2 regions of the Shewanella sp. 10N.286.51.B7 genome follow, and region 1 is predicted to be linked to the other one. Evidence: riboswitches for the same ligand, from Rfam matches in the RefSeq annotation. Region 1 holds a riboswitch; the other holds the start of a gene.
The links. A riboswitch is a leader RNA that binds a small molecule or an ion and turns the genes downstream of it on or off. The one in region 1 is predicted to bind thiamine pyrophosphate.

Region 1 (7,770 bases):
GATCTTGTTGTGACGCTGATACTTGCTGGTTTTGACGGTCCATATAAAATAACGCCATATTCGTCGCAACCACACCATCTAACCAAGATGACTTAAGACCTAATTCGTAGTTATATAAGATTTCAGTATCGAACTCTTTTTTATCAGCCAATTCCGGTGGTAATGTCATGTTAAAACCACCAGCTTTATATCCTCGTGCGATTCTGAAATAAGCATTATGATCTTGGTTTAAGCTTTTCGAAATCGCTAAATGACCGCCCCACATATTCTCTGTTGGGTCGAACTCATCACCGTTGCTATCGCTGTATTCACTTTCTCGGCGCTCTAAACGCACACCAGCAGAAAAGACATAACCGTCGCCAAACTGGGTATCTGTTTGAGCAAAAACAGCATAATTGGTTGCTTCATATTCAGATTGTAAAACCTCGTCAGGCCAGCCGTTATATTCAGAATATAAATCATTATCTTCTTTTAGATTCATACCATATAAACCCAATAACCAATCAGTTGAATCATTAAAGATTCGACCCGCTTCGTTTGAACTGATCCTAAACTCTTGTGAAATAGTTTTACGTTCGCCTTGTTTATCCCATGTGTAATCGTACACACACGGCTCAGTGCCAATAACAGCCCAACTGTCATCATAGGCTGGACATTCTTTAGATGCCCAATATTCAGGGTTAGCCCAGTCACCGTCATAATTATGATGATGATCAGTTTGCGCAAATGAGGTTAACGAGGTGAGTTCAAATTTTTCAAACTGAGAGAAAATAGCTTTTAAACCTACACCTGTGGTTTTTTGAGCATCAACACCTGGGGCATCTGTAATGGTATCAAAACCATTGTTATCCAGTGTCCAAGCATCATAACCATTATCAAAGTTCGCGTGTAATAGGGTTAAATCTAATTGGACATCATCAGATGCGTACCAGCGCAGTTTAGCTCTAGCCGTAAACTCGTCGCGGGCATTGGTATCTTCACGTTCAAGGTAAGTATTATCGCGGTAACCATTTTGAGAATGCTGCTCTAGAGAAACGCGATAAAGTAATTTTCCTGAATCAGAAATTGGACCAGAGCTGAAACCGGAGAATGTCTGTAAGTCGTCGTCGCCCATTGATACTTGAGCGCCATGTTCAAACACATCTGTAGGGTCATTACTTTTTAAATAAATCAAACCCGCTAACGCATTAGCACCGTATTGCGTACCTTGAGGCCCGCGCAAGACTTCAACTTGTTGCATATCGTACATGCTCGAAACCATGCCAATACCAGACAAGTCGATATCATCAACAATAAAACCAACCGATGAATTAGGTGCGCCTTGATACTCTTCTTGTTCACCCACACCACGGATTTGGAAATATTTAGGGCGAGAGCTGCCACCAGACCAGTTAAAGTTAGCAATGGAGTTCAAAACGTCTTCAAAATGTTGAGCGCCTTCATCTTGCAATTGTTGACTGTCAATAACGGTGACACTAGATGGCGCTTTTTCAAGTTCTATACTGCTAAAATCAGCATTAACAACAATCACTTCCATTTTTTCAGCGTCGGGAGCAACGCGTTCGATATTTTCTGTTTGAGCAACAGCGGAAGTTGATAAAGCAGCGAGAATGGCTATCGCAACAGGCGATTTAGATTTTAATAAAGACATAGGACCTCAAATAATAATTTTGAGATCCGGCAAGCATAGCGAATGAGTGATGTGCATCTGTGACAAACGGGTCTTATGTGCGTTGTGCTAACCGCGCTATCGTAACTGTGTTGTCGTAAATAAATGCAGCCTATTCCTACGCCGGTATGAGCCGGATCAGGTTCTAAGGGTTTGTCATTAGACATCTCAGTTAGCTCATTAATGAGCTAACACCCCTTGGCGAGGCGGATTATAAACGATTCAACTTAAGTACGACACTATTACCGTGAACTTTTCATTAACTATTTAAGTACAAATTTGTATCACACAGCAATAAAAAATATATAGCGATAAAAAAACACCCAATTAGGGTGTTTTTAATACTCAAAATACAGATTAGTTAGAGAATGCTTTACGCACGTACACATCAAAACGTGTCGCATTGGCATTAGGCGCTAACGCTGTTACTTGCATTTGCTGTTTGCCATGTAACTTTAACGACTTCCAACTTGTGGCCTCATCTTCGATAGTAAAACCGCTGACATCATACCAAGTGAACTTATATTGTAGGCGTAAATCGCTGCCAACTTGGCTCATAATAAGTGCTGAACCTTGTAGCAAATCCCCTTGAGTACGTACTCTTACTTGCTCAACGGCAACTTCTTGACCAAATGAGTAATTATCCACTCTCGTGACACCATTTGAACCCGCTGAAACCCCTGCAGTGTGATTGGCACAAGCAGACATCATTAATACTAATGTTACAACAACGATAGACAGTTTCATGATTGTTCCTCTGGGTACTATTTACTTATTAAGAATACTTATTAAGAATACTTATTAAGATTACTGTAAAAAATGGCTTATGTTTAATTTACACTTTATTGGTCTAATAAAAAATGGGCTCTAGCTGTTGCTATCAACTGCTTTCTATTAGTTTGCCAACAATTTATCGTTACGTGGGCGACTCTGCGCCCCTGACGAGTAATTTTACACTCTGCAAAGGTATCTTGGTGTAAGCCAGCACGTAAGTAATCAATTGAGAAGTCAATGATCTTAGGTACCTTCTTCGCCTGCATAAATACCATTAATTGCACAATCGCCGACATTTCCATAAAGCCCGCGATAACACCGCCATGGATGGCAGGTAAAATAGGGTTACCGATATTGTCGTCTTTTTGTGGCAATTTAAACACCATTTCATCACCGAAACGGTTAACACTCATGCCAATAAATTGCGTGTACGGCACTTTTGCCAGCAGATAACTGTAATCATTAAGATCAATAGCACGCTTCACAATATCATGAACGTTTAATTCATCGTCAACGAGTACTTCGCTGTCAGTTTTTGAAGAAGTGCCAGTACTAAGGTTTTTATTATCAGCGAGCTCATCGCTGGTGCTAGTGTCTCCCATTAATGCTTGGCGGAATTCTTCGCCGACCATTTCTGGACTTATTCGCATAAAAGAACCAACAGCATGAGCAATAGGATCATCAACACTGTCTTGATAAGCAATGGCTCTTGTAAAAGCAACGTTGGCTGATAAACGGTAACACTCAGCAATCGCATAAAGTGGCTTATCAGGTTCAGCGGGTTTCATATAGTCAACACGCAAATCCAAAGTTGGCGATATCTCTAGAGACTCATATTTAGCTAAAATTGCACTCACAACCGACGTACCTGATGCCGTGTCGATTAACGTAGTTACCACACCACCATGGATAACTCCGGTATCAGGATCACCAATAATATCTTGGCTGTATGGCAGTTCGAGTAACACATGATGCTCACTCGCCTCAAGTACACTAATGTTCAGGCGTCGACATTGGGCTAACTGGTTCACGAAACGAGTCGCAACTTGCGTTAGCGGAAAAAATTCACTGTTTATTTTCATTGGGTTAGAACTATCCTGCATGATTAAGCATTGAACCTAACGGTTTGCCGCCTACTAGATGCATGTGGATATGATAAACCTCTTGGCCACCATGCTTATTGCAATTCATGATTAAACGATATCCGTCTTCAGCTATCCCCGCTTCATCAGCAAGCTTTGCCGCAACAGACATCATGCGTCCTAAAGCTAACTCATCGGACGCTTTGATATCGTTAGTCGTTGGAATAAGGTGATTTGGGATAATTAAAATATGCGTTGGAGCTTGCGGGGAAATATCACGAAAAGCGGTCACCAACTCGTCTTGAAATAAAATATCCGCAGGAATTTCGCGGCGAATAATTTTACTAAAAATGGTTTCTTCGGCCATGGGTAATCATCCTTATCGTTATTTGTGAGGTGAACTTTACTATAGAGCGCGCCAACTAGATTATCTTATAGTATCAACTACGACCTTTGTCACTCCAGTAAATGTACATTTTAGATTTTGTCGTCTTGTACATATGCATTTGCACATTGGCAGTGATTTTGGCAGCATTGTGGTTCTTCTAGCTCGCATTTCTTTTTAGCAACACCAACTTATTTGGAAATTGTTCATGCATTATCACATCATTGCTATCGATCCTAAAGCGCATTTATTTGAAGTCACTCAAACAATTAGCAAAGCAAAACTGCAGCAAACACTGTCATTGCCTTCTTGGTTACCAGGAAGCTACATGATCCGTGATTTTGCAAGAAACCTAATCGATATAAAGGCAATAGATAAAAATGGGCAACCAATTGAGGTGCTTCAGCTAGATAAACAAACTTGGCAATGTCAAAACAGCGACAGTTTTATTAACATTTCTTATCAGGTTTACGCTTGGGACTTATCCGTGCGATCTGCTCACCTAGATACGACTCACGGATTTTTTAATGGCAGCAGTGTTTTCTTATGCGCTGAAGGGCTTGAGCAAGAAAAACACACATTAACCATTGAAAAACCAGTATTGCCTGAATTGAGTGATTGGAAACTTGCCACCAGCATGAAACGAACCTCTGGTGAACAATTTGGCTTTGGTGACTTCTACGCTGGTAGTTATGATGATTTTATCGATCATCCTGTAGAAATGGGCAACCTCGCGATTGCCAGTTTTGAAGCATGCGGCGTACCTCACGATATCGTTCTCAGCGGTAAACATCGCGCATCACTACCCCGTTTATGTAAAGACTTAAAAGCCATTTGCGAGTACCAAATAAACCTCTTTGGTGGCAGTGCACCATTTGAGCGATATGTGTTTCTTACCACAGTATTAGGCAATGGTTTTGGCGGTTTAGAACACAGAGCAAGCACGGCGCTAATGTGTTCAAGAAAAGATTTACCTACTGATATGTACCATGAAGTGAATAAAGATTATCGGGTTTATTTATCCTTATGCAGCCATGAATATTTCCACAGTTGGAATGTAAAACGGATTAAGCCTGCTGAATTCACCCCGTTTGATTTATCCAAAGAAGCTTATACAGAGCAATTATGGGCTTATGAAGGTATCACATCCTACTTTGATGATTTTTTAACTTATCGTAGTGGCTGTGTCGATCAAACTCAATATCTCACTATGTTAAGCGAGATAATGACCCGAGTATATCGTTCACAAGGGCGTTTTAAGCAAACCTTAAAATCATCAAGTTTTAATGCCTGGACTAAGTTTTATAAACAAGATGAGAATGCCAATAATGCCATTGTGAGTTATTACACTAAAGGCGCCTTGTTCGCCTTATTCTTGGATCTCACCATCAGAATTGAAACAGAAGGCAAACAGAGTTTAGATGATGTCATGCGCACGCTTTGGCAAGAGTTCGGTGCAAAAGGAATTGGCACTGAGATTAATACTCACCAACAAATTGTCGAAAGCCTGTTAAATCGCAATTGTGACGAGTTATTTGCTTACCTCGATAACACCCAGGATATCCCGCTTGAGCCTTTGCTTAACCAAGTCGGTATCACACTTCGCCTTAGAGCCAGTGCCGGCAATGCTGATTTAGGCGGTGGAGAAACCAAAGGTTATGAAATAGCATTTGGCGCAAAAACGAAACCTGAATCTCTAGGCCTTAAAGTCTTGACGGTTACCCAAAGCAGCCCTGCTCATCAAGCTGGACTGAGCGCGGGTGATTTATTGATCGCAGCAAATAACTTACAAGTTGATGCGCAATTTGAAGCACAATTACAATCAATGAGTTTGGGCGATGAAGTCACGTTAACTTGGTTTAGAAGAGATGAGTTAATGCAAGGTGTTATGACAATTAGCTCTGCAATAACTGATACCGTTAGTCTTGATATTCACGACCAAGAAAAACTGAATATTTGGCTGTAGCGCTATAGGCATTACCTAAATATCAAATAAAAATTGAATATGCTTTTATTTCTGAATATAAGACATATTCAATTATTTACAGCAATAAAAAAGGTGCCATATAGGCACCTTTTTTTACTGTAAATAATTGAGCTTTAACGTGTGTTAGCCGCGCTTAATTCTTGCACTCACTCTGGCTTCACTGTGGGCTTCTAACCAATACTTTTGCAAAGTTTCATTTTGCAGACCGGTGACAGAATCACCTAAGTTCCAAGCACCTTTCCAAATACCATCTGCAATTAAATGTACTACAGCACTTTCAATCGCTGACACAACACAAAGGCTTACAGGTTCATTTGAGGTGTAACCGACTTCAGCTTCTAGTAAATCTTGAGCGTCAATAAACTTAAATACACCAGCGGTGATTTCTTTTGAAATTACCGATTTAGTTGTAGTAACACTACTTAAAAGGCGACCAGTTCGAATATCAACTGCACGTAGGTTTACAGTAATACTATCCACACGATACTGACCAGAAGCACCAATACCTAAATATCGCGCGCCAGCACCACCTGTTTTGATGTTAGTGTCATAAGCAACAATACCGCCTTCCATCAATACTTGGGCGCTGTTTAATTGAGGCAGTTTATTCTTATTACCATTTAAGCCAGCACGTAAAATTTTACGCTCGGTTAATAAGTTTTGCAGCCCTTCTCGCTCAACAGGTATAAACCATGCAGAATCATTCAATGATTGCGCTAAAAATGCAGTTCCAGATTGCGGCACCGCAGTTGAAAAGTTACTAGACGGGATTGGTTTATATTGACCTGTTTGATCTCTAAAGTCATAAACTGCAGCAATCATGGCACCTTGAGGAAAAGGCAAGCTGACCAAATCGTAGTAAGTCTCACCTTTTGGCATTAAACTCGATGTTGCGTCTATGTCTGCAAACTCATCATCAACAGAAGAACATGCTGTTAACGAAAGAAGAAATAAACTGACTAAAATCTTATTCATTTTATCCTCCTGTAGACACTAGGCCGCCGACTTCGATTATCGTCGTTTCACCCGTTAGTAGATCTGTAATATGTACGAGTAACGTTCCATCTTCATTAACAACGTTAATTTCGAAGTCATCGGTTTTAAGATAACCTTCATTACCATTAGCTGCATCATTAAAGAGTTGAGACATTAACCTAGATTCTAACGAGCTTGCTAAACGTTCCAAAGCTGTTGGCGCGACATATCCCGTTCCACCTGAAGATTCAGGCTCATGATCATTTTGAGCAAGTGCATTATTTAATAAATACTGACCATTTAAGTAGCTACCACCAAAAGCGGGATTAACCGGAGTATAAACTAACTGAGTGGCGCTAATATTTGCCGAAAAAACTAACGCCGCGGAGGTAAATAATATTTTTTTCATGTGCGGTCCCTGCCTATATTTCATCGGGAGCTAAGTCTGGGTCTAAAAAAGCTCCCAAAAGCGCCCGTTCATTTTCCTGTTTAATCAGTGTGTTAACTCTTTTCGCAGCATAATTTGCTTGATCATCCAAGTTTCTACTGATTGGGGAAACAAAGGTGACGAAAATAGTTTTTCGATTCTGTTGAATCAACATTTTACTACCGCTTCTGGCAGTAGCTTGTTCGATAATAGTAATGCCTGAATGTTTCGTTATTCCGCCAATATCTCTATAAGCCCCGACAAACTGACGATAAAAACGATGCCCAAGACGTGTCATTGCACGATTTAGAATGAGTCCATCGATTAAGTCAGTTTCATCTTTAGGAATAGAATCACTCGTATCTTGAGGTTTTACTTTAATTTCTTTTTGTATATTTTTATCTGTAGCAGAGGTTACAGGCTCTTTAGCATCTTCTTGACGTTGAGCCTGTGTTTGATCAATCACTTCAT
Region 2 (7,770 bases), on a different contig from region 1:
AGGTTGAGTTAACGGCTGGACCTCTATCGCTACATAACTGAATGCTTGCTTCACTATGGGCAATACATGCTTAAAGTAGTCAATGCCGACTTTGGTTTCATGCTCGCCTGATACTAACAATATTGAATCGAACCCTCGCTGCTTAATGATCTTCATTTCAGCCAGCAATTCATTGTCAGACAGGGTTTTGCGCTTGAGTTTATTGCTCATAGAAAAGCCGCAATAATCGCATTCATTTGCACAAAGGTTTGACAGATATAAAGGCAAATATAGCCCGATATTTGCACCAAAACGCTGTCTTGTTAACTGGTAAGCTTGTTGTGCCATTTGCTCTATGTATGGTTTAGCAGCTGGTGATAACAATGCCATTAAACTGTCAATGCTACCTTGTGGGTGATTGAGTGCACGCTTAACATCATCTGCCGTCGTGCTATATAGGCGCATTGATAAGTCATCGAGGTTTAACCGCTTAAACTGTTCAAGAAAACTCATTGGTAAGGTAAACCTTTAATCATAAATTCAGAAAATTTGTCAATGGACTGGTGTGTTTTGCTTGTTTTTCCACATTGCCCAACCCTGCAAGATAAGCTTGTCTACCAGTGTTAACAGCTTGATTAAAGCATTTAGCCATCAGCACCGGATCGGCGCTACTGGCTATTGCAGTATTAACCAATACTGCATCTGCGCCCATTTCCATTGCTCTGCAAGCTTGAGATGGCGCGCCAATCCCTGCATCGATCACTACAGGAATGTTAGCTTGCTCAATAATAATTTCTAAAAAGGGTTCTGTGGCTAACCCTTGATTACTGCCAATTGGGCTACCGAGTGGCATAACAGCCGCGCAGCCTGCCTCTTCAAGCCGGTAACATAACACTGGATCAGCATGTACATAGGGTAAGACTGTAAAGCCTTTTGCACAGAGTATTTCAGCCGCTTTTAATGTTTCAATCGCATCTGGCATCAGATACTTAGGATCAGGATGGATTTCTAATTTAATCCATTTTGTCGCTAACATTTCACTGGCAAGTTCAGCAGCAAATACGGCTTCTTTAGCATTTCGAGCGCCTGCAGTATTCGGTAAAAGCTTTACGCCCATTTGCTGCAATGGTGTCAGTAAGTCATCAAAATCTTTATTGTGATCGATACGTTTCATCGCTAATGTGACTAATTGCGACTGAGAGGCTTCAATAGCCGCTAACATGGTCTTAGCGTCGGAGAACTTTCCTGTGCCCGTAAATAATCTTGAATCAAATTGGTGATCGGCAATAGATAGCATGTTAACCACCTGCTACAGCTGAGAAAACATCAATTTTGTCACTATGTTGGCACTCAATCTGCGCCCAGCGACTCCTCGGTACCACTTGGTCATTAAGCACAAGTGCTAACGACTTTGGGTTCAGATTTTTCAACTCTATTAATTGTAATAAACTTGAGTTGTAACCTAGCTCTTGAGCTAGTCCATTAAATTCAATTGTAATCATGTCAATTCCTACACTAATAACTTGTCCTAAATGCAACTTGGAGTGCAAATACAACAATCTGGGTCTTGTGACATTGTGACTTTTCGCCACTGTAAGTTATGGGCGTTAAATAAGTGCAACTGCCCTTTTAATCGATCACGTTGGCTTACATCACTTGTTAGCCAATTAAGTCCTAATAACGATTGCATCGATGCCATGGATAATAAGGCTGATGTTAATACGCCTGCTTGGGCACACGATTGACTGACATTGGAGTCATCGGGATAAAGACACTGATAACATCCTGAACCGTGAAAATTGCTCTGCTTGCTATGATCAATACAGAATAACTGACCGTTTGCCCCACTTATCGCAGCACTGATCAACACGCCTTTTGCATTTACCACCGCCTGATTAATCAATAATCGCGAAGCAAAGTTATCTGTACAGTCAAATACTAAGTCCACAGAATTGACTGAATCAACTGAATAAAAGTCTTCAGCTGTGAAGCGTTTACAGACGGCTGTGATTTTACAATCGCTATAAGCAGTACTCAGTTTCTGCCTTACAATGTTAACTTTAAGCTGACCAATGTCTTGCTCGTTGAACAGCAGCTGCCTTGGCAAGTTTGAAAGCTCAACAGTGTCATCGTCCATTAAAGTAATATGTTTAACGCCTGCCGCAGCCAGTTGCTGAGCCACGGCATGACCCAGCCCGCCAACACCAATAATTAACACTGAACTTTGTAATAACTTAAGCTGACCAAGTTCACCAATTTCAGGCAACAACACATGACTTGAATAACGGATATATTGTTTATCCGTTAGCTTACTCATCATCACTGTTCCCTTTGATCATATATTTACTGTCGTTAGGCTCTTTTTCATACTGACTTTTATTACTAATACCAGTACTGTCACTGAACCACTGATGCGACAATTGTTTAAATGCCGTTTCAGGGTAGTTAGCTTCAGTAATCGCCCTTACTACAGCAACACTGCGCACTGTTGTTGCTTTAACAGCATCGAGCACATGTTTATCAATCCCACCTATTGCTACCGTTGGACAAACAGGTTTAAGCAAAGCAGCATAACGCGCTAACTTAGCCAGTCCTTGCGGTGCTGATGGCATCACTTTCGTAGTGGTAGGAAAAATATGCCCGAGTGCGATATAAGACGGTTTTAACTGATGAGCTAATAAGATTTCAAAGATGCTGTGACTTGATAAACCCAGCGAAATACCAGCCTCTTTTATCGAGTCCAGGTTAGCCAATTCAACATCCTCTTGGCCTAAATGAATTCCAAAAGCACCATGCTTTAGCGCTAATTGCCAATGGTCATTAATAAACACTTGCGCGTTATAGTCTCGCCCTAACGTTATTGCTTGTTGAATTTGTTGCTCAATATCCTTAAGTAGTAAATTGTCTGACTGCTTAATACGTAATTGAGCAGTGGTGCAGTTAGCCTTAAGCAGCGCTTCGAGCATCACGACATCATTTACGACAGGGTAAATTCCAATCTCTTGTGATAACTGGGGAAAACCATTGTCATAGCAACCACTTTGCGTGGTTGAAGTAAATAAATCATAGGGCTGGTGATCATAATAAAGGCTGATAGATGGGTATAAACTAATATCTTCAGGCCAGCCTGTTTTAGCAACTGGGCCCGTACCTTGGCCATATTGTACGCTGTTTATTAAGCCTTTTGACACATAAGCTTTGGCCATCACAATCGCATCATGCAGCACATAACCATATGCCATAAAACAGGCAATAGCACTTGATAAAGTACAACCACTGCCATGATTATTATCAGTATCGATTCGTTGAGAACTTAACCAAAACTGTTGGTATTGATGTGATTCACTGACGCCATTAACCTGCTGACATACAAATAGATCACTAGCAGTTTCCCCTTGCCATGGTTCGGCATCACCACCTTTTGCAAGCACATTGCAACGTAAGAGTTGATTTAACGCTGTTGCAGCTTGATGAAAACCGACTTTAGAGTGGGGATTGGCTATGTTAGCTAAGCCTTCTAGCCTAAATAACTCTGCAGCATTAGGTGTCACTAACGTCATCAGCCCTTTAAAAGGGCTAAAATCTAATTCGTCAGTTTGATTTAAACCATCACCACAGCTGGCCACCATGACAGGATCAACAATCACCGGCACAGTCTGATTTGCGATATTTCGCTGTCTAAAAGCATTTAGCCAGCAAGCAATTGCATTTAATTGCTGCTGATTAGCAATCAATCCAATTTTGATTGCTGCAGGTTGTAAATCGTCATAGAGCGCCGTCAATTGTGCTTCTAGCATCGCCTCTGAAACGGGTTCGACTAAATTAACTGCAACTGAGTTTTGCGCAGTAATTGTGGTAATGACACTGCAACCAAAACAACCTAAATCATTTATGGTTGCTAAGTCAGTTTGAATACCCGCGCCGCCGCCACTGTCTGAACCTGCTATGGTCCAGACGATAGGCTTAGTTTGCAATTGCCCAGCTTGCACGGGCTTAGCTTGCACTTTTTTAAGGTCGTATGGCCTGTGCATGCTTACCCCTCAAGCTCTTCAAGCTCAGCCTCTGGGGTGACAAGCGGTTTGTCAGATACGGCGTGGTATAGTGCTGAACCTGTGGCTTTGAATTCTGCAGACTTCTTCGCCATCGCCGCATTAACGTCAACGACTTGTTTTTCAGCATTAGCATCTGAAACTTGTTTCGCTTTAAATTCGCTGGCATCCACAACCGATACTAGCTGCTCTGTTCCTGCACTTTGTGCTTGTTTTTCTTGCTTTGCTGCATACTCTCTGACTTCTTGTGTGATTTTCATTGAGCAAAATTTGGGACCACACATAGAACAGAAATGGGCGACTTTGGCAGATTCTTGTGGTAAAGATTCATCATGATAAGCGCGGGCTGTATCAGGGTCTAAACCTAAGTTGTATTGATCTTCCCAGCGGAATTCAAAACGGGCTTTTGACAATGCATTATCACGTATTTGAGCGCCAGGATGCCCCTTGGCGACATCTGCTGCATGAGCTGCAATTTTATAAGCAATTAAACCTTGTTTAACATCTTCTTTGTTGGGTAAACCTAGGTGCTCTTTTGGCGTGACATAACACAACATAGCAACGCCATACCAAGCCATCATTGCAGCGCCAATGCCTGAGGTAAAATGATCGTAACCAGGAGCGATATCCGTCGTTTGTGGGCCTAAAGTATAAAATGGCGCTTCATCGCAATGGGCGAGTTGCTTTTCCATATTCACTTTGATCAATTGCATTGGCACATGACCAGGACCTTCAATGATGGTTTGCACATCATATTCCCAAGCCACTTTTACCAATTCACCTAAGGTTTCGAGTTCTGCAAATTGTGCTTCATCATTCGCGTCGGCAATACTGCCAGGGCGCATGCCATCACCTAAAGATAAAGACACATCATAAGCGGCGCAGATTTCACAGATCTCTTTGAAATGTTCATATAAAAAACTTTCTTTATGATGGCTTAAGCACCACTTCGCCATGATTGAACCACCACGGGAAACGATACCAGTTAACCGTTTGGCGGTCATCGGCACATAACGCAACAACACACCAGCATGAATAGTAAAGTAATCAACGCCCTGCTCTGCTTGTTCAATCAAGGTATCGCGAAATACCTCCCATGTAAGATCTTCAGCAACACCGTTCACTTTTTCTAACGCTTGATAAATCGGCACCGTGCCAATGGGTACTGGGGAATTTCGGATGATCCACTCTCGCGTTTCATGAATATAACGGCCAGTTGATAAATCCATAACCGTATCCGCGCCCCAGCGGGTAGACCAGACTAATTTCTCGACTTCTTCTTCGATTGATGACGTCACCGCAGAATTACCAATATTCGCGTTTACTTTTACTAAAAAGTTACGCCCAATGATCATGGGTTCAGCTTCTGGGTGGTTGATATTTAATGGAATAATAGCGCGGCCACGAGCCACTTCATCACGAACAAACTCAGCCGTAATTGGTTGTCCAATCACTGCGCCAAAGGCTTCACCTGGTGCTTTTTGCGTAAGGATTTCATCGGTAACTTGCTCACGGGCCATATTTTCACGAATGGCAATGTATTCCATTTCTGGTGTGATAATACCTTGGCGAGCATAGTGCATTTGAGTAACACACCTACCCGTTTTAGCACGCCTTGGGGGAACTAACGCTTCAAAACGTAAATGATCCAAGCCATCATCCGCTAATCGTTGCTGAGTAAAATCAGAACTCACACCTGCAAGTTGCTCGGTATCTTTACGTTCATCAATCCAACTTTCGCGAAATTTGTTTAAACCTAATCGAACGTTAATTTCAGCATCGGGATCTGAATAAGCACCTGCACAATCATACACTTTGATTGGCGGGTTTTTCTCTGTTACTGGAGCATCGTCGCTGCCACCTAAAATGGTGTCTGTCTGATGAATTTGGCGCATACCGACTAATAAATCTTCACGGGATCCGCTTAAATATATTTTCTCGGAATTAGGGTGTTGTAGCGGCTTTAACGTATCAATGAAAGCCTGGGCTTGTTCACGGGTTTGACGACGATTTGACATTAGCAACCTCAAAATTAATGAAATAGAGTTGCTTGTCTGGAGAGGTGTGTTGATGACGAGCGAGTTATACATAACTCTGTAATTTGCATTTAATGTTTAAAAAACATCCATAAATTTTGGATACTTTTTTTGTATTTTTGGTCATTCTAAAGGTAAAGAACAATCAAAATCACACTATATGTTTCAACATCAATTTCAACGTTTGCTGAATTAAATTGAACATAAACAATAAGAAGAAATAGCAAATTAACTGCTTGTTTCCTTCGCAGGTTTTAACCTGATCAGGTTCAACGGATCCCGAATAAACGGTCTCAGCCATAAGGCACTCCGACAAGATGCAAGCAGTATACTCAGCTAATGAAATAAAATACAAGTGAAATAAAGTCAGGCGAACACAAGAATCAATCAAATTAATTCATGCGACAAGTATCTGATATTCAATAACAATACTAATTATGAATATCAAATTAACATATTAAGTGAATTATTATTAAGAGTAAAAGCAATGATTGGTTTCAAAAATGGATAAATAGTCAGCAAATGTTTAAGGTAATTGCACTTTAGATAATCTATTTTGAATTGCCTTCCCCAAGGCTTTCTTCATTTTTGCACTATCACAGGGCTCAGCAAAACCTAGACCTTCTGCATGAGGATTAATTTGCGTAGGTAATGGCACAATACGATAGCATGTCTCCCCATGTTTCATAATTCTATTGGGGTCTAATCTATGGTCAAGTGTGGTTGCTTGTCGCTTGTCTTCAATCTCAATAATTTCAATATCAAACATCTCAGGCGTGAGCTCACTTAAACTTGCCCCACTCTTTGAGGTCGCTAAATGAGCTTGCTGTGAAATTAAAGTATTAAGCGCTTGCTGATTTAAGTTTTTCAATACTTGATGCTTAACTGCATTTGTTCCTGTAAATAAGTGTTGATTTAATTTTATGTCTTTAAACAAATGGGAGCTTAAATCATCATCCTTTTCTTGCTGTAAATACATGCTGTCTACATTTGCCCAATTAAAATCTTCTTTGGTTTCAATTATCGTATTGATTTCATAAATTTCTTTAACTTCAATTAATTGGTTATCAGATGAATTCTTTACAGGTAAATTAATAGTATTGATTTTAGTTTCTACACTTGTTGCATCATCAACTCGTTCCTCTATGACTTCCTCTTTGACTGCATCTTGTATTGTAATGGCGTTATCTTGTGGTTCAGTAGCAGTGTGATCAATTTGGGTTTCATTCACGTCTGAGGCTGACGTATCTTGATTGATTAGGCTGTCTAACTGCTCAGCAGTAATGAAATAAGCATTGATCTCTTTCGTTTCTGTTTGATTTTCTTGCTTCGAGGTGGCGATTTCTACGAAAATGTTGACTGTCTGTTCAGCAAGAACTAGCAATATGACAAAAGCTAAAATATGAGCAATTGCTACCATAAACACGGTTGGAGTTAACGATTTCCTTATCGTTTTAAATTTAGAAACGGTACCAATATCTTTTGCGGATGAATAATTTGATCGAGTTATTTTACTATCTAATTTAAAAGATTCATCAAGTTGAAATGGCTCATCAAAACTTAATGATTCGTTGCGGTTTTGGCTTGCTATGGCTAAGGCTAAAGACAAGTTTAATTCAGAAAGCGCAATGTTATCGCTATCATTTACATATTGAGAAACGGCATCGCTAGCAATAATATGACTTTGAATATCTTCTGAAAAAGAT

Region 2: linked by a shared signal. The riboswitch ahead of thiC (phosphomethylpyrimidine synthase ThiC) and the one ahead of BCU84_RS17125 (TonB-dependent receptor) in region 1 are both predicted to bind thiamine pyrophosphate.

Annotation. Positions count from the first base shown of each region.
Region 1 covers NZ_MCUF01000062.1:41,574-49,343, reverse strand. Annotated here, with positions in the region: gene BCU84_RS17125 (TonB-dependent receptor) at 1-1,651, opposite strand, end outside; TPP riboswitch at 1,767-1,878, opposite strand; gene BCU84_RS17120 (YcfL family protein) at 2,027-2,416, opposite strand; gene BCU84_RS21140 (PaaI family thioesterase) at 2,512-3,045, opposite strand; partial or broken gene BCU84_RS21135 (PaaI family thioesterase) at 3,145-3,525, opposite strand; gene hinT (purine nucleoside phosphoramidase) at 3,536-3,892, opposite strand; gene BCU84_RS17105 (PDZ domain-containing protein) at 4,119-5,876, shown strand; gene BCU84_RS17100 (CsgG/HfaB family protein) at 6,021-6,872, opposite strand; gene BCU84_RS17095 (curli assembly protein CsgF) at 6,874-7,281, opposite strand; gene BCU84_RS17090 (curli production assembly/transport protein CsgE) at 7,295-7,770, opposite strand, start outside.
Region 2 covers NZ_MCUF01000001.1:32,637-40,406, forward strand. Annotated here, with positions in the region: gene thiH (2-iminoacetate synthase ThiH) at 1-492, opposite strand, end outside; gene BCU84_RS00140 (thiazole synthase) at 512-1,276, opposite strand; gene thiS (sulfur carrier protein ThiS) at 1,278-1,481, opposite strand; gene BCU84_RS00150 (HesA/MoeB/ThiF family protein) at 1,508-2,299, opposite strand; gene thiE (thiamine phosphate synthase) at 2,289-4,010, opposite strand; gene thiC (phosphomethylpyrimidine synthase ThiC) at 4,013-6,046, opposite strand; TPP riboswitch at 6,288-6,386, opposite strand; gene BCU84_RS00165 (hypothetical protein) at 6,591-7,770, opposite strand, start outside.